3 regions of the Citrobacter sp. Marseille-Q6884 genome follow, and region 2 is predicted to be linked to each of the others. Evidence: predicted binding sites of a transcription regulator. Region 2 holds the regulator's gene; each other region holds the start of a gene.

Region 1 (10,063 bases), 1.2 Mb from region 2:
CAGATCCATCGCCAGCACTTTGACCCCCAACAGATTCAGGTCAGTACGCTGCTGTCGATTAAAACCGGCGCCTGTCCGGAAGACTGCAAATACTGCCCGCAAAGTTCCCGCTATAAAACCGGTCTGGAAACTGAGCGGTTAATGGAAGTGGAGCAGGTTCTGGACTCCGCGCGTAAGGCGAAGCAAGCTGGCTCAACGCGTTTCTGCATGGGCGCAGCGTGGAAGAATCCGCATGAGCGTGATATGCCGTATCTGGAACAGATGGTTCAAGGGGTGAAAGAGCTGGGGCTGGAGGCCTGTATGACGCTGGGCACACTCAACGAAACACAGGCGCAACGGCTCGCCAGTGCAGGGCTGGACTATTACAACCATAACCTCGACACCTCGCCGGAATTCTACGGCAATATCATCACGACGCGTACGTATCAGGAGCGCCTTGATACGCTGGAGAACGTGCGTGAGGCCGGGATTAAAGTGTGTTCTGGCGGTATCGTGGGCCTGGGGGAAACGGTCACCGATCGCGCCGGGTTGCTGCTGCAGTTGGCTAATTTACCCACGCCGCCGGAAAGCGTGCCCATCAACATGCTGGTGAAGGTGAAGGGAACGCCGCTGGCGGATAACGACGATGTGGATGCGTTTGATTTCATTCGCACCATCGCCGTGGCGCGGATCATGATGCCGACCTCGCACGTGCGTCTTTCTGCAGGCCGTGAGCAGATGAACGAGCAGACGCAGGCGATGTGTTTTATGGCTGGCGCTAACTCCATTTTCTACGGCTGCAAGCTGCTGACCACGCCGAACCCGAACGAGGATAAAGATCTGCTGCTGTTTCGCAAATTGGGTCTTAATCCGCAGCAAACGGCCGTACTGGCGGGTGATAACGAACAACAACAGCGTCTGGAGCAAGCTCTGCGCACGCCGGATACCGACGATTACTACAACGCGGCGACGGTATGACCTGGCAGAAAAAAATAGACGATGCGCTGGCGGCGCGTCGTTCTGCTGATGCCTTGCGCCGTCGTTACCCGGTGACGCTGGGTGCCGGGCGCTGGTTGCAGGCCGATGGCTGTCAGTATCTGAATTTTTCCAGCAATGATTATCTCGGTTTAAGCCACCATCCGCAGATTATCTGCGCATGGCAGCAGGGCGCTGAACGTTTTGGCGTCGGCAGTGGTGGTTCCGGTCACGTTAGCGGTTATTCCATCGCGCACCAGGCGCTGGAAGAGGAGCTGGCGCAGTGGCTGGGTTATTCGCGCGCGCTGCTGTTCATCTCCGGCTTTGCCGCTAATCAGGCGGTGATTGCCGCGCTGATGGAGAAAGATGACCGAATTGTCGCCGACCGGCTCAGCCATGCTTCGCTGCTGGAAGCGGCCAGTCTGAGCCCGGCGACACTGCGTCGCTTTAGCCATAATGATTCGCAGCATCTGGCCCGCCTGCTGGCTACCCCCTGTCCGGGGCAGCAACTGGTGGTGACCGAAGGTGTGTTCAGCATGGATGGTGATAGCGCACCGCTGGCGGAAATCCACGCGATGGCGCAACAGCACAATGCCTGGTTGCTGGTGGATGATGCGCACGGTATTGGCGTGACCGGTGAGGAAGGGCGGGGTTCGTGCTGGCAACAGCAGGTCAAGCCCGAGCTGCTGGTGGTGACGTTCGGGAAAGGATTTGGCGTCAGCGGAGCGGCGATCCTCTGTTCAGACAGCGTGGCGGATTATTTGCTGCAGTTTGCCCGTCATCTGATTTACAGCACCAGTATGCCTCCGGCGCAGGCGCAGGCATTGCGCGCTTCGCTGGCGGTGATTCGCAGTCACGAAGGCGATGAGCGCAGAGCAAAACTGGCGATGTTGATTCAGCGTTTTCGCGCGGGCATCAATACCCGATCTCTCACGCTGGCGAACTCAGATAGCGCCATTCAACCGCTGATCGTTGGCGACAATCAACACGCATTACGCCTGGCGGATACCCTCCGTCAGCAGGGATGTTGGGTGACGGCAATCCGTCCGCCTACCGTCCCGGTCGGCACGGCCAGACTGCGGCTCACGCTAACGCAGGCGCACGAAACCCAGGATATCGATCGTTTGCTGGAGGTGCTGAATGGCGCAGGTTGATAAGCAAGCCATTGCCGCCGCATTCGGACGCGCGGCTTCCCAATATGAGCAACACGCTGAGTTACAGCGCCAGAGTGCCGATGCATTGCTGGCGCTGCTGGCCGGTCGGCAATATGCGCAGGTGCTGGATGCCGGTTGTGGGCCCGGGCGAATGAGCCGCTACTGGCGGGAGCAGGGAAGCGATGTCACCGCGCTCGATCTTTCTGCACAAATGCTGGCGGAAGCGCAACGGCAAAATGTTGCCCAGCACTACCTGATGGCGGACATCGAAGCGATTCCGCAAGCCACGGCCACCTTCGATCTGGCCTGGAGTAATCTGGCCGTACAGTGGTGCGCGGATTTACGTAGCGCGTTAGGCGAGCTTTACCGGGTCGTGCGCCCTGGCGGAACGGTGGCGTTTAGCACGCTGGCGCACGGTTCTTTGCCCGAATTGCATCAGGCATGGCAGGCGGTGGATGACCGGGCGCATGCCAACCATTTTCTGCCCGTAGAGCAACTGGAAACCGCTCTGCAGGGGGGGAATGTTACGTATCATCTGCATGCCGTGACGCTGTGGTTTGACGACGCGCTAAGCGCCATGCGCTCGCTCAAAGGTATCGGCGCGACACACTTGCATCAAGGACGCGAACCGCGTGTGTTGACCCGCTCACAGTTGCATCAGTTACAGTTAGCCTGGCCCCAGCAGCAGGGGAAATACCCGCTGACTTATCATCTTTTTTTGGGAGTAATTCAACGTGACCAAAACCTATTTTGTCACCGGGACGGACACCGAGGTCGGTAAAACGATCGCCAGCTGCGCACTGTTACAGGCCGCCGGCAAGTCAGGGTACCGGACTGTCGGTTATAAGCCGGTGGCGTCGGGCAGTGAAATGACCCCCGAGGGGTTGCGTAACAGTGATGCGCTGGCTTTGCAGCGCAACAGTACACTGGCCGTAGACTATGCGGATATCAATCCCTACACCTTTGCTGAACCGACGTCGCCACACATCATCAGTGCGGACGAAGGAAGGCCGATTCTGGCTCCGGTGATGTCTGCCGGGTTACGCGCGCTGGAAGCGCAGGCCGACTGGGTTCTGGTGGAAGGGGCTGGCGGGTGGTTCACCCCGCTTTCACCGACGCTGAGTTTTTCTGACTGGGTGCAAGCTGAACAATTACCGGTCATTCTGGTGGTTGGCGTCAAGCTGGGTTGTATCAACCATGCTATCCTGACTGCGCAGGCGGTGCAGCAGGCCGGGCTGACGTTGGCCGGATGGGTCGCCAATGATGTGATGCCACCGGGTAAACGTCATGCTGAATACATGGCGACGTTGACGCGTTCTCTCCCGGCGCCCTTGCTGGGAGAGATCCCCTGGCTGGCGGAAGCGCCAGAGCAGGCATCAACAGGCCATTATCTCGATCTCAGCGCTCTGTCTCTGGCGGCACCCAGCCGTTAATCAGTGGGTCGCTGAACTGCGCCATCGCGCCCTGGGCAACATTACGCCCGCGGTGTAACAGGCAATAACAGTCGGCGACCCGACGAATAAAGGGCAGACTTTGCTCCGCAAGCATAATCGCGATACCCAGTTCCTGGCTCAACCGTACAATCAGATTGCCTAATTTGTGGATATACGCCTGACCTGTCCCGCGCGTGGGTTCATCAAGGATCAGCAGACGCGGACGCGTAGCCAGAGCGCTGGCGAGCGCCAGCTGGTGCTGATTATCATCCGACAGCGTAGCGCTTTTATGACCACGCAGAACGTACAGCTGGGGAAAGAGACGGTATATATCGCTGCTGCTCATCGCCTCGCAACCCCCAACCGCTTTTCGCGCAATATGCAGATTTTCCTCAACTGTCAGTTGCGAAAATATTCGCCGCTCTTGCGACACATAGCCAATACCCAACGCGGTGCGATTTGCCGCCGGCATGGGCCGCAGATCGCACGGCGGTGCACCGGCCTGATGCCAGAACATCGTGCCGCTTTCGATCGGTAAATGACCGGTGATGCAATTGATCAGAGTGGTCTTTCCCATCCCTGGCAGCCCCAGTACCCCGGTACACTTACCGGGCGGCAGGTCGAGATCCACATTCCAAAGCGAGTGCTGGTTGCCGTAATAGTGATTCACTGCGCGAAGACTCAACATGGTTTTTCTCCAACATGATGTTATCCGCCTCACGGGCCGAGTGTCGGTAGAAAAGTGCAAATCCCTTGCCAGAAGAGGAACCCGGAAGCAAAACAGCGGCATACATCATCTGCGCGGTGTTATTTCACGGGCGGGCACGATTTCTGGCCCATGTGCGCACAGTGTCAGTGCTTCCGGGCATCATGGTGGTGCAGACAACAAAATGGTGAAAATGCGAGCAAGATCTCGGCGGCGACATGCCGCTTCGTTAGCTGATAAATATCAAAAAATAGCGATAATTTTTTTTTACGCCACCCAAAAAGGGCTGAGGCGTGTTTTTGCCAGGCGGCAGTCAGCACGGGCTGCAGACAGTTATCCACTATTCCTGTGGATAACCTTGTGCATTAGAGTTAGAAAACACAATGTAAGCGAGAGAAGACGCGGCCTGCGACTAAATTGGTGCGAAAGACGGCTCAAAAGAATAGTCATTAAAATACAGGTGGTTAGATAAAAGCAATGGCTGTCGCAGAAGTGTCATGTATTGCCACAAAACTTTCATCGGGTCGCTTGACAAATGTTAAAAAAGTCATAGGTCTGGGGATAACACATTTTTGCTGGTGTTTTATCTCGCCGGTGCCGAAATTTTCACCCGTAGTGACGGGGTTTCTCATGGCGTAACAGAAATATTCTGGCGTGTTACTGTTTTTTCATCCAGTATATTTTACTGGCAAAATATACCACTGCGAGTAAAATTACACACCTGCCCGCCCATTGCTTCAGGTAGCTGCTCATGAGTAAACCGTTCAAACTGAATTCCGCTTTTAAACCCTCTGGCGATCAGCCTGAGGCGATCCGTCGTCTGGAAGAGGGGCTGGAGGATGGTCTGGCGCATCAGACGCTGCTGGGCGTAACGGGGTCAGGGAAAACATTCACCATCGCTAACGTGATTGCGGACTTACAGCGTCCGACCATGGTGCTGGCGCCGAACAAGACGCTGGCCGCGCAGTTATACGGTGAGATGAAAGAGTTCTTCCCAGATAACGCAGTGGAGTATTTCGTCTCTTACTACGACTATTATCAGCCGGAAGCGTATGTGCCGAGCTCCGACACCTTTATCGAGAAAGATGCCTCGGTCAACGAACACATTGAACAGATGCGACTGTCGGCCACCAAGGCGCTGCTGGAGCGGCGGGATGTGGTGGTCGTGGCCTCCGTTTCCGCGATCTATGGTCTGGGGGACCCGGACCTGTACCTGAAGATGATGCTGCACCTGACGGTGGGGATGATTATCGATCAGCGTGCGATCCTGCGCCGTCTGGCGGAACTGCAATATACCCGTAACGATCAGGCGTTTCAGCGCGGTACTTTCCGTGTGCGCGGTGAAGTGATCGACATCTTCCCGGCTGAATCGGATGACATTGCGCTGCGCGTGGAACTGTTTGACGAAGAAGTTGAGCGTTTATCGCTGTTTGACCCGTTAACCGGGCACGTTGAATCCACCATTCCCCGCTATACCATTTACCCGAAGACACACTACGTGACGCCACGCGAACGTATTGTGCAGGCGATGGAAGAAATTAAAGTCGAGCTGGCAGACCGGCGTAAAGTCCTGCTGGCAAACGACAAATTGCTGGAGGAACAGCGCTTAAGCCAGCGTACGCAGTTCGATCTGGAAATGATGAACGAACTGGGATACTGCTCGGGCATTGAAAACTATTCCCGCTACTTGTCCGGGCGTGGTCCGGGCGAGCCACCGCCGACGCTGTTTGACTACCTGCCTGCTGATGGCTTGCTGGTGGTGGATGAATCCCACGTGACCATTCCGCAAATCGGCGGGATGTATCGCGGCGACCGGGCGCGTAAAGAGACTCTGGTCGAATACGGATTCCGTCTGCCGTCTGCGCTGGATAACCGACCGTTGAAGTTTGAAGAGTTCGAAGCTCTGGCGCCGCAAACCATCTACGTTTCCGCGACGCCGGGCAACTATGAACTGGAAAAATCCGGTGATGAAGTGGTTGATCAGGTGGTACGACCGACCGGCCTGTTAGACCCGGTGATTGAAGTGCGTCCGGTGGCGACGCAGGTTGACGATCTGCTTTCTGAAATACGTCTCCGTGCAGCGATCAACGAACGCGTACTGGTCACGACATTGACCAAGCGGATGGCTGAAGATCTCACGGAATACCTCGAAGAGCACGGCGAGCGGGTGCGCTACCTGCACTCGGACATCGACACCGTGGAGCGCATGGAAATCATCCGTGACCTGCGTCTGGGTGAGTTTGACGTGTTAGTCGGCATCAACCTGTTACGTGAGGGGCTGGACATGCCTGAGGTCTCGCTGGTGGCGATTCTGGACGCAGACAAAGAAGGGTTCCTGCGTTCTGAGCGTTCGCTTATCCAGACCATTGGACGTGCGGCACGTAACATCAACGGTAAAGCGATTCTCTACGGTGACAAAATTACCGCGTCAATGGCGAAGGCGATCGGTGAAACCGAACGTCGTCGCGAGAAGCAGCAACAATACAACGAAGCGCACGGTATTACGCCTCAGGGGCTGAACAAGAAAGTGGTCGATATTCTGGCGCTGGGTCAGAATATTGCGAAAACCAAGGCTAAAGGGAAAGGTAAGTCTCGTGCAGGCGCGAAGGCTGAGGTGGTCGAACTGGATATGACGCCGAAGGCGCTGCAGCAGAAAATTCATGAGCTGGAAGGGCTGATGATGCAGCATGCGCAGAACCTGGAGTTTGAAGAAGCGGCGACGATTCGCGACCAGTTGCATCAGTTGCGGGAACTGTTTATCGCAGCGTCTTAAGCTCATGCCGGATGGCGGGTAAACCCTTTATCCGGCTGACAGCAGACGTTTTGTCGGCCTGAACGCTGCGCGCCTTCAGGCCATTCCATTCAACCCAGTGCCTGTACCGCTTTCTCCAGCGCGGTGTGCAGCAACTGGCGGTCATGGCGGTAGGGAATATCGCTGGCTTCCAGCACGTCCTGAATCACCACGCGGTCGGTGACGGCGGAAACATCCACTTTTGGCCCGACAACCACCGCATCAATCACCTTCTTGCCCACGTATTGCTCAATGATTGCCAGCTTATCGGCAAGCGTCAGACTGGCGGCTGGCAGGCTTAATTCACGCCCCAGATTGCCGATATAGACCATCGGAGCCGGTGTGCGCCGTAATGCCTGCGCCATGTCGTCAAGGAGCAGAATGGGCATCAGGCTGGTGTAAAAACTGCCTGGCCCAATCAGGATGAGATCCGCTTCAGCGATAGCTTCAACCGCTTCCCGCGTCGTGGGAACCTTTGGCGACAGCATCAGTTCCTGAGGGGGGATAGTGAGCTGGTCGATATTCACTTCGCCATAGACCTCATGCCCCTGATCGTCGATAGCCATCAGATCCACCGGCAGTTCTGACATTGGAATTAAATGCGCATCCACTTTCAACAGGCTGCGAATTAAATTGATGGCCTCCAGAGGCCGCACGCTCAGGTGGTCGAGCGCCTTTAACATCAGATTTCCGAGGTTATGCCCGGAAAGTTCGCCGTTACCGCCAAAACGATACTCAAACATCGCGGATGCAACGCTTGGTTGGGTAATTAACTGGTTCAGACAGTTACGCATGTCTCCCCAGGCGATACCCCCTTCAGAGCGACGGATTCGCCCTGTGGAACCGCCATTATCGGTGGTGGTGACGATACCCGTCAGGCGTGAACCCAATGGAGAAAGTGAAGAGAGAACGCGCCCTAATCCATGCCCTCCGCCGAGAGCGACAACGCGATCCAGATCCGCCAGCGTGCGAGTACGCATATATTTTCCTGATATCAATTGATCTGCGTAACAGTAGCGTAAATTACGGGTTTTCAGCAATTAGCCAGCGTGTTTACGCGCAAATAATTTACTACGATCTACTCCTTTCTGACGATCTCCACCTGATAGCAAGATGATGTATATCAATGCAAAACTGTGGTTTTTGCATATTCTGTAGCTAAATTGCACGATCATGTCGTTATGTATGTGTTTATATAGCGAAAGTGTACATGGCAAAACCGTCATTTACACGCTAGTATCGGCATAACCACAAGTACTCTAAATAGTTTGAGTTGCAGGAAGGCGGTGAGGGAGAGAATCCCCTGGAGCGTACATCAGTACGTGACTGAGGTGAACGAACGAAGCCAACGCATCTGCAACGCACAGTATGACGAGTATAAACACTCTAGCCACTGCACCTGGGTCTAATGATACGGTGCTTTGGCCGTGACAAGGCTTCGATGAGATTGTCACCAGGGCGAAGGAAGAAATGACTTCGTCTCCCGTATTTGGAAAGGTGTACATGGGCTCTCAACTTACCGATGCTTTCGCACGTAAGTTTTATTACTTACGTTTGTCGATTACCGATGTGTGTAACTTTCGTTGCACCTACTGTCTGCCGGATGGCTACAAGCCTGGTGGCGTCACCAATAACGGCTTTCTGACCGTTGATGAAATTCGCCGCGTCACGCGTGCGTTCGCCAGTCTGGGAACGGAAAAAGTGCGTCTGACGGGAGGTGAACCGTCACTGCGTCGCGACTTTACCGACATCATCGCCGCCGTGCGTGAAAACGATGCTATTCGTCAGATTGCGGTCACCACGAACGGTTATCGCCTGGCACGTGATGCAGCGACATGGCGGGATGCAGGACTGACGGCGCTTAACGTCAGCGTCGATAGCCTGGATGCGCGTCAGTTTCATGCCATTACCGGACAAGATAAATTTCAACAGGTGATGGCGGGCATTGATGCCGCATTCGATGCCGGTTTCGAAAAAGTAAAGGTGAACACCGTGCTGATGCGCGATGTAAACCATCATCAACTGGATACCTTCCTCGCCTGGATTCAGCCGCGTCCAATTCAACTGCGTTTTATTGAGCTGATGGAAACCGGCGAGGGCAGTTCTCTCTTTCGTAAACACCATATTTCCGGGCAGGTACTGCGCGATGAATTGCTGCGTCGTGGCTGGATCCACCAGCTCCGCCAGCGCAGCGACGGCCCGGCTCAGGTGTTCTGCCACCCTGATTATGCGGGCGAAATTGGTCTGATCATGCCTTATGAGAAAGACTTTTGCGCCACCTGTAATCGTCTGCGCGTTTCCTCTGTTGGCAAACTTCATCTGTGTTTATTTGGTGAAGGCGGCGTTAGCCTGCGTGATTTGCTGGAAGATGACGCGCAACAGTCCGCGCTGGAAGAACGTATTTCGACCGCGCTGCTGGAGAAAAAGCAGACCCATTTTCTGCATCAGAATAATACGGGTATTACACAAAACCTCTCGTATATCGGCGGCTAATCTACAAAAAGGAGATTAAAGATGAGTCAGGTAAGCGCTGAATTTATCCCGACACGCATTGCTATTCTTACTGTTTCCAGTCGTCGTGGCGAAGAAGACGACACCTCCGGTCATTATCTGCGAGACTCGGCGCTTGAAGCGGGTCATCAGGTAGTGGATAAAGCGATTGTCAAAGAAAACCGTTACGCTATTCGTGCCCAGGTCTCAGCCTGGATTGCCAGCGACGACGTCCAGGTGGTGCTCATTACGGGTGGCACCGGGTTGACTGAAGGTGACCAGGCGCCGGAAGCCCTGCTGCCGCTGTTCGACAGAGAAGTGGAAGGGTTTGGCGAAGTGTTCCGTATGCTCTCTTTCGAAGAGATCGGTACCGCGACGCTGCAATCCCGTGCGATTGCCGGGGTGGCCAATAAAACGCTGATTTTTGCCATGCCGGGTTCGACAAAAGCCTGTCGTACCGCCTGGGAAAATATCATTGCGCCGCAGCTCGATGCCCGCACTCGTCCGTGTAACTTCCACCCACATTTGAAGAAAT
Region 2 (10,063 bases):
CGCCGTCTTCTTATTGAGATCGTCATAACCGGTATTAACTCCGGTGACGCCATCGTGCGGCTGCTGGAACAGTTGTTCGATACGCGCGACGGTGGCATCCAGCACGTCGGCGATGTTTTTCGGACCTTCGTCCTTATTGGCGCGACTTTCTGCGATTTTAAAGACGCGGGATTCTGCCAGATCGAGCAAATCCTCGCTGGAACGTCCCTGCGGATCAAAACCCGCATCGGCAATTTCATGGGCAACAGAAATCATATCGCGGACGACAGCACGTTCGCGCACGATATCAGCATAAGCGCTTATGTTCGCCGCACTTGGCGTATTTTTAGATAACTCCGCCAGGTAAGCAAAACCGCCGACGCTGTCCAGTTGCCCCTGAACCTCCAGCGACTCTGCGAGCGTAATCAGGTCGATGGGCTTTCCCATCTCCTGCAAACGGTGCATTTCGGTAAAAATGTGACGGTGCGGGCGGGTATAAAAATCTTCCGCCACAACGCGCTCAGCCACATCGTCCCAGCGTTCGTTATCCAGCATTAAACCGCCCAACACCGACTGTTCCGCTTCAATCGAGTGCGGCGGCACTTTCAGCCCGGCAACCTGCGGATCGCGGTCACGAGCATCAGTCTGTTGTTTGTTGAAGGGTTTATTTCCTGCCATAGTGAATGGAGTTACCGAGATAAAGAATGGGTCGAAAGATTACCATATAAGTAGACCCTTACGATACGTTCTGGAGGATGCATGGCAACACGAATTGAATTTCACAAGCACGGCGGCCCTGACGTACTAAAGACGGTTGAATTTACGCCGATTGACCCGGCAGAGCATGAAATCCAGGTCGAGAACAAAGCGATCGGCATCAATTATATCGACACCTACATCCGTAGCGGGCTGTATCCGCCGCCTGCTTTACCCAGTGGTCTGGGCACCGAAGCGGCTGGCGTCGTCAGCAAAGTCGGCAGCGGCGTCACGCACATTAACGTCGGCGATCGCGTGGTCTATGCACAGTCTGCTCTCGGCGCTTACAGTTCAGTGCATAACGTTCCTGCCGAAAAAGCGGCCATCCTGCCCAATGCCATTTCGTTCGAACAAGCCGCCGCCTCCTTCCTGAAAGGGTTAACCGTATTTTATCTGTTACGCAAAACCTATGAGATCCAACCGGGTGAACCGTTCTTGTTCCACGCGGCGGCGGGCGGTGTCGGTTTGATTGCCTGCCAGTGGGCAAAAGCGCTGGGGGCAAAGTTGATTGGTACCGTCGGCAATGCACAAAAGGCGCAAATTGCTTTACAGGCCGGGGCCTGGCAAGTGATTAACTACCGGGAAGAGAACATTGTTGAGCGAGTGAAAGAGATTACCGGCGGTAAAAAAGTGCGGGTGGTTTATGACTCCGTGGGCAAAGACACCTGGGAGGCCTCGCTGGATTGTCTGCAACGCCGGGGGCTGATGGTCAGTTTCGGCAACGCTTCCGGGCCCGTGGCCGGCGTAAACTTAGGTATTCTGAACCAGAAAGGTTCGCTGTATGTGACGCGTCCTTCTCTTCAGGGTTACATCACCAATCGCAACGAATTGGCAGAAGCCAGTAACGAGCTGTTCTCACTGATTGCCAGCGGCGTGATTAAAGTCGATGTGGCGCAAGGACAGACGTTTGCGCTGAAAGACGCGCAGCGGGCGCATGAAGTACTGGAGAGTCGTGCAACGCAGGGGTCGAGTTTGCTGATCCCGTGATTCACAGCGCCGACGTCCCCAAACGCATTCAAGCAGCCAGTGCACCTGCGGTGTGAATGATGGCGGGGGAGAAAGAATTAGGGCTTCCCGCAGGAAGCCCTTTCTTTTTTTAGTTCGGCTGTATGTAGGGTACAGCTCGATGAATTCGTTAACGGCGCAATAGTGACAGATTTGATAATCAATTCCTATTTGGTTCTAAAGGCAAAGTTGCATGTTGTGACGAACCGCTCAATACCTTAGTAAAACCGGCGGTTATTGCGCTGATACTGTGGGACTTTTGGCGATTTTATCGCCTTGATTACCCACACCACCGCCACGGCCAGGAGCAGCCAGGGTAATAACTTAATCATTAACGCAAACAGTCCGCCTAAAAACATCACTGCGGTGGCCACCATTAATGCGGCCAGTACCCCCAACAGTGATACGCCGGTGACCATCAGCATGATAAAAAAACCAATGACAAAAAGTAGTTCCAGCATGATGCTCTCCCATAATGAATGCTGCTCACATCATTACAAAAACCATGCCAAAATTAATTCATTGATTTATAAACAAAACGCTCCGCGACAGTGCGCAGAGCGTGGTGAAATTGACTAACTTTTAGTGAGAAATTAACGCTTATCTGCAACGAGCTTCAGTGCATGTTCCAGCACGTTAATATCAGCCCCGGCTTTATGCGCATTTTCGCTCAGGTAACGACGCCACTGACGAGCCCCAGGGATCCCCTGAAACAGTCCAAGCATATGGCGGGTAATGTGCCCCAGATACGCACCCTGGCTCAGTTCACGCTCAATATACGGATACATGGCACGCACCACGGCAACAGGATCGGCATCGGCAGTCGCTGCCGCAAAAATTTCGCGGTCCACAGACGCCAGAATGCCGGGGTTTTGATAGGCTTCACGCCCTACCATTACGCCATCCATATGTTGCAGATGAATTTTCGCTTCTTCCAACGATTTAATGCCGCCGTTGATCGACATCGTCAGATGCGGGAAATCGCGTTTCAACTGATACACACGGGCATAATCCAGCGGCGGGATCTCGCGGTTTTCTTTCGGGCTTAGCCCGGAAAGCCAGGCCTTACGAGCATGGATGATAAACATCTCACACTCCCCTTTTCCGGAGACCGTATTGATGAAATCACACAAAAATTCGTAGCTGTCCTGATCATCGATACCAATACGGGTTTTGACGGTGACCGGGATCGACACCACATCACGCATCGCTTTGACGCAGTCAGCGACCAGTTGCGCATTGCCCATCAGGCAGGCGCCGAACATACCATTCTGTACGCGGTCCGAAGGGCAGCCCACATTGAGGTTGATCTCATCATAGCCACGCGCTTCGGCCAGCTTCGCACATTGTGCCAGCGCAGCGGGATCGCTACCGCCTAACTGAAGTGCGACCGGATGCTCCTCTTCGCTGTACGCCAGATAATCGCCTTTGCCATGAATAATTGCCCCGGTGGTCACCATTTCGGTGTAGAGCAACGTTTGGCTGGAGAGTAAGCGCAAGAAGTAGCGGCAATGTCTGTCCGTCCAGTCGAGCATCGGCGCGATTGAAAAACGATGAGCAGGAAAAGCGGTAGACTGAGATTCAGGCAGCATGGCGAATAATCAAGCATCCGGTTAAAAAAGGGGCGCTACTATAGCACAGACCGTGACGATAGTGCGTCACCTCGTCGCGGATACCCACTACCTCCTCCAGAAAACGCTACTTCCGCCCCGGTTTACCGTCATGCGAGCCAAAAAACTGCGGCGGATGGTCAACCCAACGATCCTCACGTGTCGCCGCATAGACCGGATTCAGCGGGTAGTAGATACGATTGTCTTTTTTGTTCGCTTCACCGACGACCAGCAGGCGCACCTCTTCACTGGTATTGTTGATAAACGTGTGGCACACGCCGGTTCCTGCCGGAAAACCCACGCTGTCTCCGGGCTCCAGCTTCCATAAATAACCGTTAATCCAGGCCTCAGGATAACCTTCCAGCACGTAGATAAACTCTTCTTCATCGCTTTCAGCATGCGGATACGAAGTGCGGCGACCGGGCGGCAATCGTTCGTGGTGAATACCGAGTCGTCTTAACCCCAGCTTGCGGGCAAGCGGCGCGCCAATCGAAAAAAGCTCATTGCTATCGGGATACGTAGAGTCATCGGCCCCCTCCACGTCACGCCAGTGGCGAATACAATAGGTCTTTTCATTTTTATTTTCCAGTATTGCGATGCGTCAGGTATAGCACACGGCGGGGGATCTCGGCGTTTTAAGCAGAATATGATAAAGTAATGAATCACCCTTCCATGTAAATCGAGGCGTCAAATGGACAAAACCACCACGCAAGAGCTATTAGCCCAGGCTGAAAAACTCTGTGCGCAACGTAATGTGCGGCTCACACCGCAACGCCTCGAAGTGCTGCGTCTGATGAGTCTCCAGGAAGGTGCTATCAGCGCTTATGATCTGCTTGATCTGCTGCGGGAAACCGAGCCGCAGGCCAAACCGCCTACGGTTTATCGTGCGCTCGATTTCTTACTGGAACAAGGTTTCGTGCACAAGGTGGAATCCACCAACAGTTATGTCCTTTGCCATTTGTTCGATCAGCCGACCCACAGCTCAGCCATGTTCATTTGCGACCGTTGTGGCGTAGTAAAAGAAGAGTGTGCCGAAGGCGTGGAAGACATTATGCATACGCTGGCAGCCAAAATGGGATTTGCCCTGCGTCATAACGTCATTGAAGCACATGGGCTCTGTCCGGTTTGTGTGGAAGTAGAATCATGTCGCCACCCGGGCGAATGCCAGCATGACCACTCTATTCAGGTGAAGAAGAAAGTCGGGCGTTAAGCGGGGGAGCGTACATCCTTGTACTCTCAGACGGGAGGGATTAATTACCAGCGGTAATCGTTGCGTTTTTCCCAGCTATCGACCTCTTTCTCCGCCTGATCTTTCGCATATCCATAACGTTCCTGGATTTTACCTACCAGTTGGTCGCGTTTACCTTCAATGACCGTCATATCATCATCGGTCAGTTTGCCCCATTGCTCTTTCACTTTACCTTTCAACTGTTTCCAGTTACCACCGACTTCGTCTTTATTCATCATCAAGTCCTCATCGTTAGGTTGTGAATAGCGAGAGTGCTAAGCCCAGACACATGATGTTTTGCTGAGCGTGAGAATAAGTGTAGTCGGTGATTCCGGGAATTATTTACTATTCAGAATTTTTAACCGTCCCGTCAGGCAAACCAGGTGCCATTACGCCAGTGACGCCGCCAGATGAAAGCCAGTGAAAGTCCACGCAGCGCCAGGAATACGGCCAGTGCAAGCCATAAACCGTGGTTTCCCAGTAACGGTAACGCCAGTAACGTTAAGGCAAACCCCGCCGCTGCAACAGCCATGCTGTTACGCATTTCGGCTGCTCGCGTTGCACCAATAAACATACCGTCCAGCAGATAACACCAGACGCCCACCAGCGGTAAAATAACCTGCCAGATAAGATAGCGATCGGCCAGTAGCTGAATCTGAGGCAGTGAGGTCAATAGCGCGATAATGTGTTCGCCGAACAGGGCATACATCAACGAAAACAGTATTGCCACAATCCCCGACTGACGACAGGCCGCCCGCCAGACATCCAGTAACTGACTGCCATCTCGCGCGCCATAAGCCTGACCGGAGTGTGCTTCCACTGCATAGGCAAACCCGTCCAGCGCATAGGCGGTGAACGTCAGCAGTGTCATCAGCACGGCATTGACCGCAATAATCTCGCCACCAAGACGCGCGCCCAGCACCGTGATGGCACCAAAGCAGAGTTGCAGTAGCAACGAGCGCAGCATGATGTCGCGGTTAAGCGCCAGCAGACGGCGAAAGTTGCCGCGCCAGGCAAGCTTCAACATCGCCAGCGAGACGCCACGGAGGTGGAGTACCTTACGCACCATCAGCAGGCCAATCAGCAACGTGGCATATTCGGCAATCACCGTCGCCAGCGCAGCGCCCTGGACGTTCATGTGCAGACCCATCACCAGCCATACATCGAGTACAATGTTGAGAATATTACCGACAATCAGCAGGATAACCGGCGCACGTGCGTACTGGACGCCCAGTAACCAACCGAGTAGCACCAGATTTGCCAGCGAGGCGGGCGCACTGAGCCAACGGATTTCCAGGAAGCGGCGAGCCTGTTCCAGAACGGCCTCGCTACCACCAACGATGTGCAGCGCCAGATCGATAATTGGCGTACGAAACAGCGCGATCGCCGCCCCGGCGCCCAACGCCAAAATGAGCGGTTGTACCAATGCTCGCGCCAGCGCCTGCGGATTTTTCGCGCCGAACGCCTGGGCGGTTAGCCCGGTGGTACTCATGCGTAAAAAGAGCAGCAGCATAAAGAGAAAACTGGTCGCAGTCGCACCGACGGCGACACCGCCAAGATAGACAGAACTCTCCAGATGACCAATCACCGCAGTGTCCACCAGCCCCAGCAGGGGAACGGTGATGTTGGAGAAAATCATCGGTAAGGCGAGGCGCCAGAGAGCTTTGTCGGAAGAGGTAAAGAAAGGCATGCGGGAAAGCCTGAGAAGGAGTTAGAAAAAAGACGTGAGATTGCCAGATGACGGCGTAAATGCCCTATCCCGGCGTTTTTCATGTTTCACAGGCCCGATAAGCGTCGCGTCATCGGGCATGTTGCCGGATAGCGGCGTAAACGCCCGATCCGGCCTGCAGAAAATTACAACCATTCACCGTTACGAATAACGCCAACCGCCAGCCCTTCAATGGTGAAGCTTTGCTCGCGCAGGTCAACGACGATAGGTTTGAACTCGCTATTTTCAGGCAGTAATTCAACTTTATTGCCTTGCTTTTTCAGCCGCTTAACCGTCACTTCATCGTCAATACGCGCGACAACCACCTGGCCATTACGCACATCCTGGGTTTTATGCACAGCCAGTAAATCGCCATCCATAATCCCGATATCTTTCATCGACATCCCACTGACGCGCAGCAGAAAATCGGCGTTCGGTTTGAACAGTGAAGGATCAACCTGGTAATGGCCTTCGATGTGCTGCTGTGCCAGAAGCGGTTCACCCGCCGCAACACGACCGACAAGCGGTAATCCCTCTTCTTCTTCCTGCAGCAGGCGAATACCACGCGATGCACCAGAAACGATTTCCAACACACCTTTACGCGCCAGCGCTTTAAGATGTTCTTCAGCCGCATTTGGGGAACGGAACCCCAAACGCTGCGCGATCTCCGCACGCGTCGGTGGCATACCTGTCTGGCTGATGTGATCCCGAATGAGATCAAACACCTCTTGCTGCCTGGCCGTTAACGCTTTCATTCCGCCCCCTGGGTGTATATACAGTTATGCTGTGAGTATATACAGCTAAAGGTGATTTTGGAACCGCAAACTGCACAAAAAACAGGAGATTTGTGAAGTTTTGGAATCCTTATCGAAAATGTGACCACAACAGGATGCCCCAGGTGATCAGGGCGACAAAAATAGACAGCAGCACCGCTGCCGACCCCATATCTTTCGCCCGACCAGAAAGCTCATGGTATTCAGAGCCAATACGGTCAACCACCGCTTCGATAGCGCTATTCAGAATTTCAACGATCATCACCAGCATCACCGAACCAATCAGCAGCACGCGGGTAATGGCGTCAACATCCAGCCAGCAGGCGATTGCAACGCCCAGCAGGACGGCAACGCTTTCCTGGCGAAACGCGGCTTCATTGATCCAGGCGGCGCGAAAACCTTTCCAGGAATAGCCCGCTGCTTTGATAATTCGAGTGAATCCAGTGGTATTATTAGCCATCAAAAGAACCTTTTTACATTATTAGCGTCAATGTCGTTGTACCGTTTGCCTTTTTATTTCAGGGTGGATACAACGCAGCGCGAAGTATGACGGGATACACCAGAAATTCACTAAACTTTCTGATATCCTTGCAGCGCATTTGCATTATTAACCAGAGGCTTTACATCGTTTATGTCCGGCTGGCCAAGAATTTACTACAAATTACTGAATTTACCATTAAGCGTACTGGTAAAAAGCAAGTCTATTCCGGCGGATCCCGCTCCGGAATTGGGGCTCGACACCTCTCGTCCCATTATGTACGTCTTACCGTACAACTCAAAAGCGGACTTGCTCACGCTACGCGCCCAATGCCTGGCGCATGATCTTCCTGATCCCCTGGAACCGTTGGAAATCGACGGGACTCTGTTGCCGCGCTACGTGTTCATCCACGGCGGCCCGCGTGTCTTCACCTATTACACGCCAAAAGAAGAGTCCATCAAGCTGTTCCACAACTATCTCGACCTTCATCGCAGCAATCCTGATCTGGATGTGCAGATGGTGCCGGTATCGGTGATGTTTGGCCGCGCTCCCGGACGCGAGAAAGGCGAGGTGAATCCGCCACTGCGCATGTTAAACGGCGTCCAAAAATTCTTTGCTGTCTCCTGGCTGGGTCGCGACAGTTTTGTCCGCTTCTCCCCTTCAGTCTCCTTGCGCCGCATGGCAGACGAGCACGGCACGGATAAAATTATTGCGCAGAAACTGGCGCGTGTGGCGCGTATGCACTTTGCCCGCCAGCGTTTAGCCGCTGTGGGTCCGCGTCTTCCTGCCCGTCAGGATCTGTTTAATAAGCTGTTGGCTTCAAAAGCGATCGCGCGTGCGGTAGAAGATGAAGCGCGCAGTAAAAAAATCTCCCACGATAAAGCGCAGCAAAATGCTATCGCGCTGATGGAAGAAATTGCCGCGAACTTCTCCTATGAGATGATCCGTCTGACAGACCGTATTCTGGGTTTCACCTGGAACCGACTGTATCAGGGCATTAACGTTCACAATGCAGAACGTGTTCGCCAGCTGGCGCATGACGGCCATGAAATCGTCTACGTACCGTGCCACCGCAGCCATATGGACTATATGCTGCTGTCGTATGTGTTGTATCACCAGGGGCTGGTTCCGCCGCACATCGCCGCAGGGATTAACCTGAACTTCTGGCCAGCGGGTCCCATCTTCCGTCGTCTGGGTGCGTTCTTTATTCGCCGTACCTTCAAGGGCAATAAGCTCTACTCCACCGTCTTCCGCGAATATCTGGGCGAGTTGTTCAGCCGCGGCTACTCGGTTGAGTACTTTGTTGAAGGCGGACGTTCACGTACCGGTCGCCTGCTCGACCCGAAAACCGGCACATTGTCGATGACCATTCAGGCGATGCTGCGCGGCGGTACACGCCCAATCACGCTGGTGCCCATCTACATTGGCTACGAGCACGTGATGGAAGTGGGTACGTACGCGAAAGAGCTGCGTGGCGCGACGAAAGAAAAAGAGAGCCTGCCGCAAATGCTGCGTGGCTTAAGCAAGCTGCGTAATCTGGGTCAGGGCTACGTCAACTTTGGCGAGCCGATGCCATTGATGACTTACCTGAATCAACATGTCCCGGAATGGCGCGAATCTATCGATCCGATCGAATCCATTCGCCCGGCCTGGCTGACGCCGACGGTAAACAACATCGCTGCCGATCTGATGGTGCGTATTAACAACGCGGGCGCGGCCAACGCCATGAACCTGTGTTGTACCGCGCTGCTGGCTTCCCGTCAGCGTTCTCTGACCCGCGAGCAATTAACCGAACAGCTCGATTGCTACCTGAGCCTGCTGCGCAACGTACCTTACGCAGCGGATGCGACTGTTCCTGCACAGAGCGCCAGTGAATTGATCGACCACGCTTTGCAGATGAACAAGTTTGAGGTCGAGAAAGACACCATCGGTGACATCATCATTCTGCCGCGTGAACAAGCGGTACTGATGACTTACTACCGCAACAATATTGCGCACATGCTGGTGCTGCCTTCACTGATGGCGGCGATTGTGACGCAGCACCGTCGTATTTCACGTGCTGCATTGCAGCAGCATATTGAAGCGCTGTACCCGATGCTGAAAGCAGAGCTGTTCCTGCGCTGGGAGCGTGATGAGCTTGCAGGGGTAATTGACGAACTGGCGAATGAAATGCTGCGCCAGGGCCTGATCACCCTGCAGAACGACGAGCTGCATATCAATCCAGCGCACTCCCGTACGCTGCAACTGCTGGCGGCTGGTGCTCGCGAAACGCTGCAGCGCTACGCCATTACCTTCTGGCTGCTGAGTGCGAACCCGTCCATCAACCGTGGCACGCTGGAGAAAGAGAGCCGCACTGTGGCTCAGCGTCTTTCTGTCCTGCACGGTATTAACGCGCCGGAATTCTTCGATAAGGCGGTGTTCAGTTCTCTGGTGCTGACCCTGCGCGACGAGGGATACATCAGCGATACGGGTGATGCGGAGCCAGCAGAAACGATGAAGATCTATCAGATGCTGGCCGATCTGGTG
Region 3 (10,063 bases), 1.2 Mb from region 2:
TGGGGTATACGGTGATATTGCATAGCCGTTTCCTTTTTATAATCACGACATAAGGATTATAAAAATGGCTGAGGGAAGGGAAAAAGGGAAGCAAAATTGTTAAGGCCAGCTGCGTTGCTGACCTCAACCATCAACGCTCAATAATTTGAGAGACATCGTCGCGGTTAATCTGCATCGCGTTGCCTTGCTGATCGTGGTAGCTCACCAGACCGGTATCGTCGTCTATTTCGGGTTTTCCATCGGTCAGGATCATACGACCATCTTTTGTCGCCATGACATAATCACTGCTGCAACCAGAAACGGCAAAAGCCAGTCCTACGGCGGAAATTAAAACTGCCCATTTTTTCATTTGCTTACCCTCACATGGCCTGCGTCTGACAATAGTTTAGTAATAACGTGAAGTTATGCAGGATAAAAGCAGGAAAATCTTAATCTGTGAGAAGGTGACGGTGCTGTCACGTTTCGCTCCCCTTGCAGGGAGCGAAACGGTGTATCAGAGAGGATTTTTCTTATTGCGCAACAGGTTCAGGGTCTCTACCGCAATAGAGAAGAACATGGCGAAATAGATGTAGCCTTTCGGCACATGCACATCGAAACTTTCCAGAATCAGGGTGAAACCAACCAGAATCAGGAAAGAGAGCGCCAGCATTTTCACGGAAGGGTGACGATCCACAAACTCGCCTATAGGACGCGCTGCGAACATCATCACACCCACGGCGATAACCACCGCGGCCATCATGATAAACAGATGATCGGACAAGCCAACGGCAGTGATGACGGAGTCCAGACTGAAGATAATGTCTAACAACATGATCTGTACAATTGCGCCGAGGAAAGAGGAAACACGGGTTTTCAGCCCCTCTTCTTCACCTTCAATTGACTCGTGTATCTCTTTGCTGGCTTTCCAGATCAAGAACAATCCACCGAGCAGAAGGATCAGATCACGTGCTGAGATCGCCTCGCCAAATACCTCGAATAACGGGTTTGTCAGACGCGTTACCCAGGCGATAGACGCCAGCAATGCCAAACGCATGATCATTGCAGCCGCCAGCCCGATGCGTCGTGCGTGATTGCGTTGTGCTGTCGGGAGTTTAGCGACGACCAGAGAAAGGAAAATAATATTGTCGATCCCGAGAACGATCTCCAGCAGCGTCAGCGTACCGAGCGCCAGCCAGGCGTTAGGATCGGTTATCCATGCAAATAACATCGAACAAAGTCCTGCCAAAAAAAAGAAGCGGTAATTATAGGCCTGGAACGCGACGGGTGAAAGGGCAGGCTGTGTCTATTGCATCTGGAATAAAAAGTGCCGCTCCAGGAGCGCGCGCGTAAAGTTCTTTTTAAGGTAAAACCCGCGCGGCAGAGTAAGGATCGGCTCGCCGCTGGCACCAATGGCCTCGGTAAGTGCCCGCGAATTCGCGGCCTTAGGGCGTAACTGTAAAACCTCCCCATGTCGGGCGGTGATGCGTTCGACGTGACCCAACACGATCATGTCCATTAATTCTTCCCAGTCCAGGCGCAGCTGCCGATCTTCTTCTTCATTCGGACTCCACAACAACGGCGAACCCACGCGGCGTTCAGCCAACGGAATGGTGCGTTCACCCTCCACCGGGATCCACAGCACGCGTTTGAGTTTGTGTCGGACGTGGCTGGTTTCCCAGGTAACGCCGGTATTACCGGTGAGTGGCGCTACGCAGACAAAGGTGGTTTCCAGCGGTCTGCCAAGACTGTCCACAGGGATCGTTTTGAGCTCCACGCCCAGCGCGGCGAAATCCTGTTCGGGTTTACTGCCTGCGCTGGCGCCGAGCCAAATCTCCAGTAGCACGCCAATCCAGCCTTTATCACGCTTTAAATCCTTTGGCGTAACGAGACCCGCCATCCCCGCCAGTTCACCCAACGTGTAGCCCGAGAGCAGACGTGCCTGAGTCAGTAACTGAGTCTCTGATTCTGGAGGCGAAAGTAATGGCTGGAGTTGTGGCATCGGGGTAACCCTTAGGTGAAAAAATGAACAATGATTTTATACCGTGTGGACAGAGTTTATCTTTTTCCACATGCTATATTCAATTATATGATTTATATTGGTTTTTAGATTTCGACTCGACGTGTTGCGCAACAGCAAACCGGGTTTTCCAATTCTGGTCACTGACAATGAACAGGATCTTACACCATGTTATCCACAGAAAGATGGGATAACTGTGAAAAACCCCGACTACTGTTTCAATTTACAGCCTTGACGTGCGACGAAAATCGAATTTTTACACAAATTGTGCCTAACTTATTGGCATAATCTGTGGATAAAACCAACGCTGGTCGATCTTTCATCAGCCCAAAGATCGTATGCGTGATGATCGTCACGTTTCTGTGTGATTATCTGTCGGATTTGCTTTTAACTTAATGAATATAGACGACTATTTTTTAAGTGTGACGTATGTCTTATTCAGACTGTTCTGGGTTTTCCCATAGTAATTCCGTACTTCTTCACAACTATATCCACAGAAAAGGTGAATAAAATCGTGAGAGAAGGGCTTTCTCTGTTTATAACTCTGGCCTTAACTGTGAGTTATTCAATTGTTATTAGAATCCCGCGCCCTTAACAGAGTGGTTTACCGCCTCTCTGGAGTGTGAAACAATCGTTTGTATATAAGGTTTATGTTGAGGTAGTCCGGTGATTGATGACGATGGCTACCGCCCGAATGTAGGGATAGTAATTTGTAACCGCCAGGGGCAGGTCATGTGGGCCCGGCGATTTGGTCAGCACTCCTGGCAATTTCCACAAGGTGGGATCAATCCAGGAGAGACAGCAGAACAGGCGATGTACCGGGAACTCTTCGAAGAAGTGGGTCTCAGTCGTAAAGATGTACGGATCCTTGCTTCTACTCGTAACTGGTTGCGTTACAAGTTACCGAAACGTTTGGTGCGTTGGGACACGAAGCCGGTTTGTATCGGCCAGAAACAAAAGTGGTTTCTACTGCAATTGATCAGCAGTGATGCCGAAATCAATATGCAAACCTGTAGTACACCTGAGTTTGATGGCTGGCGCTGGGTGAGTTACTGGTATCCGGTTCGACAGGTGGTGTCATTTAAACGCGATGTCTATCGCAGGGTGATGAAAGAATTCGCAAGTGTTGTCATGGCGCTTCAGGAAAGTACCCCGAAGCCGCAGAGCGCACCTGCGTACAGACGTAAAAGAGGTTAAGCTACGCAAATTATGCTCACCCGCCTGCGCGAAATAGTCGAAAAGGTGGCCAGTGCTCCGCGTCTGAATGAAGCGCTGAATATTCTGGTTACCGACATCTGTCTTGCGATGGATACAGAGGTCTGCTCGGTCTATCTGGCCGATCACGACCGACGTTGTTATTACCTCATGGCGACCCGGGGGCTCAAAAAACCACGTGGTCGCACTGTTGCACTCGCGTTTGATGAAGGTATCGTCGGCCTGGTTGGCAGGCTGGCGGAACCGATCAACCTCGCTGATGCGCAAAAACACCCCAGCTTTAAATATATTCCTTCGGTCAAAGAAGAGCGTTTCCGCGCATTCTTAGGCGTACCGATCATTCAGCGCCGCCAGTTACTAGGCGTGCTGGTCGTTCAGCAGCGCGAGTTGCGCCAGTATGATGAAAGCGAAGAGTCTTTCCTCGTCACGCTCGCCACGCAAATGGCCGCCATTCTTTCTCAATCGCAGTTAACCGCGTTGTTCGGGCAATATCGCCAGACGCGTATCCGTGCGCTGCCTGCAGCACCCGGCGTCGCGATTGCAGAAGGCTGGCAGGATGCCACGCTGCCGTTAATGGAGCAGGTCTACCAGGCTTCAACGCTGGATCCTGCCCTTGAGCGTGAACGACTGACCGGCGCGCTGGAAGAAGCGGCGAGCGAATTTCGTCGCTACAGCAAGCGTTTTACCGCCGGGGCACAAAAAGAAACCGCGGCGATCTTCGATCTCTACTCGCACTTGCTTTCCGATACCCGCCTGCGCCGTGAGCTGTTTGCTGAAGTGGATAAGGGGTCGGTGGCCGAGTGGGCTGTTAAAACGATCATCGAAAAGTTTGCCGAACAGTTCGCTGCGCTAAGCGATAGCTATCTGAAAGAGCGCGCCGGAGACTTACGCGCGCTTGGTCAACGTCTGTTGTTCCATCTTGACGACTCGATCCAGGGGCCAAACGCCTGGCCGGAACGCTTCGTTCTGGTGGCCGACGAACTCTCAGCCACTACGCTTGCGGAGCTTCCGCAGGATCGGCTGGTGGGTGTCGTCGTCAGGGATGGCGCCGCCAACTCCCATGCAGCGATTATGGTTCGTGCGCTGGGTATCCCCACCGTGATGGGCGCCGATATCCAGCCGTCAGTGTTACATCGCCGTACGCTGGTGGTGGACGGTTATCGTGGCGAACTGCTGGTCGATCCTGAACCTGTATTGATTCAGGAATATCAGCGTCTTATCAGCGAAGAAATTGAACTGAGCCGTCTGGCGGAAGATGACGTTAATCAGCCCGCGCAGCTGAAAAGCGGCGAGCGCGTAAAGGTGATGCTTAATGCAGGGCTTAGCCCGGAACATGAAGAGAAGTTGGGAAGTCGGATCGACGGCATAGGGCTGTATCGCACCGAAATCCCGTTCATGTTGCAAAGCGGTTTTCCGTCTGAGGAAGAGCAGGTTGCGCAGTATCAGGGCATGCTGCAGATGTTTAACGATAAACCCGTCACGCTGCGAACGCTGGATGTCGGGGCGGATAAACAACTGCCTTACATGCCGATAAGCGAAGAGAACCCTTGTCTGGGATGGCGCGGGATCCGTATTACGCTCGATCAGCCGGAGATCTTTTTGATCCAGGTGCGCGCGATGCTGCGTGCAAATGCCGCAACCGGCAACCTGAGCATTCTGCTGCCGATGGTGACCAGTATTGATGAAGTGGACGAAGCGCGGCGTTTGATTGAGCGCGCCGGACGCGAAGTGGAAGAGATGATCGGTTATGCGATCCCGAAACCGCGTATCGGCATCATGCTGGAAGTCCCCTCAATGGTCTTCATGCTGCCCCATCTGGCGAACCGGATCGATTTTATCTCGGTCGGGACGAACGATCTTACCCAATACATTTTGGCCGTCGATCGTAACAATACGCGGGTAGCCAGCATTTACGACAGCCTGCATCCGGGGATGTTACGTGCGTTGGCGATGATTGCGCAGGAAGCCGAGAAAAGCGGTATCGATTTGCGTTTGTGCGGTGAAATGGCAGGCGATCCTATGTGCGTCACCATTCTTATCGGTCTGGGTTTTCGTCATTTGTCGATGAACGGGCGTTCGGTGGCGCGTGTGAAATACCTGCTGCGGCATATCGACTTTAACGAAGCCCAAACGCTGGCACAGCGTAGCCTGGAGGCGCAGTTAGCGACAGAAGTGCGTCATCAGGTAGCGGCGTTTATGGAGCGTCGTGGCATGGGTGGGTTAATACGCGGGGGATTGTGAATCCAGGGCTGGTAACAGCAGGTATCTACCCTAAATAATTCGAGCCGCATGAAGGCGGCAAGGGAGTGAATCCCCAGTCACATAGCGAACTATGTGACTGGGGGGAGCGAGCGTAGCCAACGCACATGCGGCTTGAAGTATGACGGGTATACATATCTTTTAACTGTAATCGGCATCCGCTGCGATCCCCTTGTGCTATCATTCGCACCTTTGGAGCGCCTGCATTATGCAGGCGCGCTTATCAATTGCTGTCTGACTTCAGCGAAATAACAAGAACTTGTGGTGACAGATGACCAGTAGCTATCTGCATTTTCCGGATTTCGATCCGGTCATTTTCTCAATTGGACCCGTCGCACTTCACTGGTACGGCCTGATGTATTTGGTGGGGTTTATTTTTGCGATGTGGCTGGCGACGCGCCGCGCTAACCGCCCAGGGAGTGGCTGGACTAAAAACGAAGTCGAAAACTTACTTTATGCAGGCTTCCTTGGGGTTTTCCTCGGTGGACGTATCGGCTACGTGCTGTTCTACAACTTCCCGCTCTTCCTGGATAATCCGCTGTATCTGTTCCGCGTCTGGGACGGTGGTATGTCCTTCCACGGCGGTCTTATCGGCGTAATTCTGGTGATGATTATCTTCGCCAAACGTACCAAGCGCTCGTTCTTTCAGGTGTCTGATTTTATTGCGCCGCTGATTCCATTTGGTCTGGGTGCAGGGCGTCTGGGCAACTTTATCAACGGCGAGTTGTGGGGGCGCGTTGATCCGAACTTCAAATATGCCATGCTGTTCCCTGGCTCCCGCACTGAAGATATCCTACTGCTGCAAACTAACCCGCAGTGGCAGTCCATTTTCGATACTTACGGCTCACTGCCTCGCCATGCTTCTCAGCTTTATGAAATGGCGCTGGAAGGGGTTGTGCTGTTTATCATTCTGAACCTGTTCATTCGTAAACCACGCCCGATGGGGTCGGTTTCCGGTCTGTTCCTGATCGGCTACGGCGCGTTCCGTATCATCGTCGAGTTCTTCCGCCAGCCGGACGCCCAGTTCACCGGTACATGGGTGCAGTACATCAGCATGGGACAGATTCTGTCCATCCCGATGATTGTCGCAGGTATTATTATGATGGTTTGGGCGTATCGCCGCAGCCCACAGCAACACGTTTCCTGAGGAACCATGAAACAGTATTTAGAACTGATGCAAAAAGTGCTGGATGAAGGCACACAGAAAAACGACCGTACCGGAACCGGAACGCTTTCCATTTTTGGTCATCAGATGCGTTTTAATCTGCAGGAAGGGTTCCCGCTGGTTACGACTAAACGCTGCCATTTGCGCTCAATCATTCATGAGCTGCTGTGGTTCTTGCAGGGCGACACAAACGTGGCCTACCTGCATGAAAACAATGTCTCAATTTGGGATGAATGGGCTGACGAAAACGGCAACCTTGGCCCGGTCTACGGTAAACAGTGGCGTGCATGGCCAACGCCGGATGGCCGCCATATTGACCAGATCACCACGGTGCTCAACCAGCTGAAAAATGACCCGGACTCTCGCCGCATTATCGTTTCCGCCTGGAACGTGGGTGAGCTGGATAAAATGGCGCTGGCTCCGTGCCACGCGTTCTTCCAGTTCTATGTGGCGGACGGCAAACTTTCCTGCCAGTTGTATCAGCGTTCATGTGATGTGTTCCTCGGCCTGCCGTTTAACATCGCCAGTTATGCCTTACTGGTTCATATGATGGCGCAGCAGTGCGATCTTGAAGTGGGTGATTTTGTCTGGACCGGTGGCGATACGCACCTGTACAGCAACCATATGGAGCAAACTCACCTGCAACTCAGCCGTGAACCACGTGCGTTGCCGAAGCTGGTTATCAAACGTAAGCCCGACTCTCTCTTCGACTACCGTTTCGAAGATTTCGAGATTGAAGGTTACGATCCGCACCCCGGCATTAAAGCGCCGGTCGCTATCTGACCGAAGCCATCCTGCCATGACCGACGCCATCGCGCGTCGGTTTTTTTTACCTCATATTCAGTTCTTCGGCTCGGGTTCCTGAAAGAATGCAATCTCATGCAACGCGATAAATATTCTTCGTAGCTCGCCGAATAAGCTGAATTCCAGCCTCGTTATTTTTTATGTCCACGCCATACTGCCAGCATGAAAAAACAACAAGGCTACACCCTTATTGAAACCCTGGTGGTGATGCTCATTGTCACGGTTGTTGGTGCGTCAGGGCTGTACGGCTGGCAATACTGGCAGCAGCAGCAACGCTTGTGGCAAACCGCCTGTCAGGTACGGGACTACCTGCTGCAATTGCGTGAGGATGCCAACTGGCATAACCGCGATCACGCCCTCAGCGTTATCAGAGAAGGGCGGTCGTGGTGCATTGTCAGCTCCGCCGTTTCTCAGCAAGCATGCCAGCCTGTCTCTCCAGAGGTGTTTTTACCGCACTGGGACGATGTTGAGATGGTGGAAATCACGCCTTCACTGACTTTCTTTGGCCTGCGCAACACGGCATGGGCGGGGCACATCCGGCTGAAAAATGCCGCGGGCGAGTGGTGGCTGGTGATATCCAGCTCGGGTCGAATCAGACTTTGTGCGCGTGGAGAAACAGAAGCATGTCGATAAACGAACGCGGCTTTTCACTGCTGGAGGTACTGATTGCGATGGCGATAAGCAGTGTTTTACTGCTCGGGGCCACACGTTTTCTACCCGCATTACAACTCGATATTTTACGTAACACACGCTATTTAGCGCTTGAAAATGAGGTCTGGCAGCGAGTCTATACAGTGGCGAAACATCTCCAGCGGGCGGGTTATTGTCGCGGAAACTGTGCCGGCGAAGGGGTGATGATTGCTGGCAAGGGGGATTGCATCATTGCGCGGTGGGATGCAAACAGCAACGGCGTCTGGGAGACAACGCCCGCGAAAGACGCTGATGTCATTGGGTTTCGTTTACAAGACAACGTGCTTGAAACCTTACGTGGTGCAACGTCCTGCGAAGGAAAGGGGTGGGATAAAATGACCGATCCGGCAGCCATAAACATTGAGGCATTTGAGGTTGAACGCCTGAATGTGAGCGGGTTCGCGCCCGTTTTTACGTTGCGTCTGCGTGCGACTCACAACGCCGACCCGCAGAGGGTGATGGAGGCGTTGTACAGCGTGACAGGATTTAATCTGTGAACCGGGAGCGAGGTGTGTCATCCCTATCTCTTGTGTTGCTGCTGTTGGTGCTTGGCAGTCTGTTGTTACAGGGGGTGCGTTTGCAGGAGGCCAGTTTTGCTTCTCGTGTAGCACTGGAAAGCCAGTCATTGCAACGCCAGGCGGTGGTGCAATCGGCGATGGAGTGGGGGCGCATGCAGCACTGGCTGTTGCAGCCTGGCGTGCAGTGCCGACGCGATATCGCGAAGGCGGACGTTTGCCTGCGTCTTCTTGCCGATAATAACGTGTTACTTATTGCTCACAATAAAGGGATGTCATTATGGCGACTGGGCGAGGTTGTCGAGGGGCGTATCGTTTTTTCTGCGCATGGCTGGAGCGACTTCTGCCCGCTCAGGGAACAGACGTTATGTCAGATCCCCTGAGCAGGCAGCGTGGCTTTAGTCTGCCGGAAGTGATGCTGGCGATGGTGCTGATGATCATGATAGTGACCGCATTATCGGGGTATCAGCGGGGGCTGATGAACAGTTTTGTGCTCAGAAATCAGTATCAGCAGCTCTGGCGTCACGCATGGCAGCAAACGCAGTTGTCTATGTTTTCACCGCCGTTGGGCTGGCAGGTCAACCGAATGCAGACAACGCAGGCGGGATGTGTCAGCATCAACGTTAAACTTTCTTCACCCTTGGGCAGGCAGGGTCAAATGACGCGTCTGCACTGTCCGAACCGTCAGTAGTCAGGAGTTGCTATGTTAAGGGTCTACCACTCCAATCGTCTGGATGTGCTGGAAGCGTTAATGGAATTTATCGTTGAGCGCGAGCGTCTGGACGACCCTTTTGAACCTGAAATGATTTTGGTTCAAAGCACCGGTATGGCCCAGTGGCTACAAATGACCCTTGCACAGAAATTTGGTATTGCCGCGAATATTGAATTCCCGCTGCCCGCGAGTTTTATCTGGGATATGTTTGTGCGGGTTTTGCCGGATATCCCGAAAGAGAGCGCGTTCAGTAAGCAGAGCATGAGCTGGAAGTTGATGACGCTGCTGCCGCAATTACTGGATAACGATGACTTTACGCTACTGCGACACTATCTGACTGACGATACTGACAAACGAAAACTGTTCCAGCTCTCTTCACGTGCAGCTGACCTTTTCGACCAATATCTGGTTTATCGCCCTGACTGGTTAACGCAGTGGGAAGCGGGAAAGCAGGTTGAGGGGTTGGGGGAGTCTCAGGCCTGGCAGGCGCCGTTGTGGAAAGCGTTGGTGGAATATACCGCTGAGCTCGGGCAACCACGCTGGCATCGCGCCAATTTATACCAGCGATTTATTCAGACGCTGGAAACGGCCGCAAACCGCCCGGAGGGGCTGCCCTCACGCGTCTTTATCTGCGGCATTTCGGCGCTACCGCCCGTGTATCTGCAGGCGTTACAAGCACTGGGTAAGCACATCGACATTCATCTGCT

What was found. The regulator LexA, encoded in region 2, represses DNA repair genes until DNA is damaged. The targets are predictions, from matches to a motif close to TNCTGTATGTACATACAGNA.
Region 1: the regulator LexA is predicted to act here: its motif matches at 4,906-4,925, upstream of uvrB (excinuclease ABC subunit UvrB).
Region 3: the regulator LexA is predicted to act here: its motif matches at 2,208-2,227, upstream of mutH (DNA mismatch repair endonuclease MutH).

What each region holds. Positions count from the first base shown of each region.
Region 1 covers NZ_CAMDRE010000001.1:2,690,608-2,700,670, forward strand. Annotated here, with positions in the region: gene bioB (biotin synthase BioB) at 1-957, shown strand, start outside; gene bioF (8-amino-7-oxononanoate synthase) at 954-2,108, shown strand; gene bioC (malonyl-ACP O-methyltransferase BioC) at 2,095-2,889, shown strand; gene bioD (dethiobiotin synthase) at 2,843-3,541, shown strand; gene N7268_RS12725 (ABC transporter ATP-binding protein) at 3,507-4,229, opposite strand; gene uvrB (excinuclease ABC subunit UvrB) at 4,999-7,020, shown strand; gene yvcK (uridine diphosphate-N-acetylglucosamine-binding protein YvcK) at 7,110-8,018, opposite strand; molybdenum cofactor riboswitch at 8,409-8,554, shown strand; gene moaA (GTP 3',8-cyclase MoaA) at 8,542-9,531, shown strand; gene moaB (molybdenum cofactor biosynthesis protein B) at 9,553-10,063, shown strand, end outside.
Region 2 covers NZ_CAMDRE010000001.1:1,442,679-1,452,741, reverse strand. Annotated here, with positions in the region: gene dnaB (replicative DNA helicase) at 1-657, opposite strand, end outside; gene N7268_RS06895 (quinone oxidoreductase) at 739-1,722, shown strand; gene pspG (envelope stress response protein PspG) at 1,959-2,201, opposite strand; gene dusA (tRNA dihydrouridine(20/20a) synthase DusA) at 2,334-3,332, opposite strand; partial or broken gene N7268_RS06880 (cupin domain-containing protein) at 3,439-3,926, opposite strand; gene zur (zinc uptake transcriptional repressor Zur) at 4,042-4,560, shown strand; gene N7268_RS06870 (CsbD family protein) at 4,605-4,814, opposite strand; gene dinF (MATE family efflux transporter DinF) at 4,949-6,268, opposite strand; gene lexA (transcriptional repressor LexA) at 6,433-7,041, opposite strand; gene N7268_RS06855 (diacylglycerol kinase) at 7,151-7,519, opposite strand; gene plsB (glycerol-3-phosphate 1-O-acyltransferase PlsB) at 7,691-10,063, shown strand, end outside.
Region 3 covers NZ_CAMDRE010000001.1:192,861-202,923, reverse strand. Annotated here, with positions in the region: gene N7268_RS00970 (NADP(H)-dependent aldo-keto reductase) at 1-23, opposite strand, end outside; gene ygdR (lipoprotein YgdR) at 131-349, opposite strand; gene N7268_RS00960 (TerC family protein) at 494-1,207, opposite strand; gene mutH (DNA mismatch repair endonuclease MutH) at 1,283-1,978, opposite strand; gene rppH (RNA pyrophosphohydrolase) at 2,663-3,193, shown strand; gene ptsP (phosphoenolpyruvate--protein phosphotransferase) at 3,206-5,452, shown strand; gene lgt (prolipoprotein diacylglyceryl transferase) at 5,742-6,617, shown strand; gene thyA (thymidylate synthase) at 6,624-7,418, shown strand; gene N7268_RS00930 (prepilin peptidase-dependent protein) at 7,602-8,072, shown strand; gene N7268_RS00925 (prepilin peptidase-dependent protein) at 8,063-8,626, shown strand; gene N7268_RS00920 (DUF2509 family protein) at 8,623-9,027, shown strand; gene N7268_RS00915 (prepilin-type N-terminal cleavage/methylation domain-containing protein) at 9,012-9,335, shown strand; gene recC (exodeoxyribonuclease V subunit gamma) at 9,348-10,063, shown strand, end outside.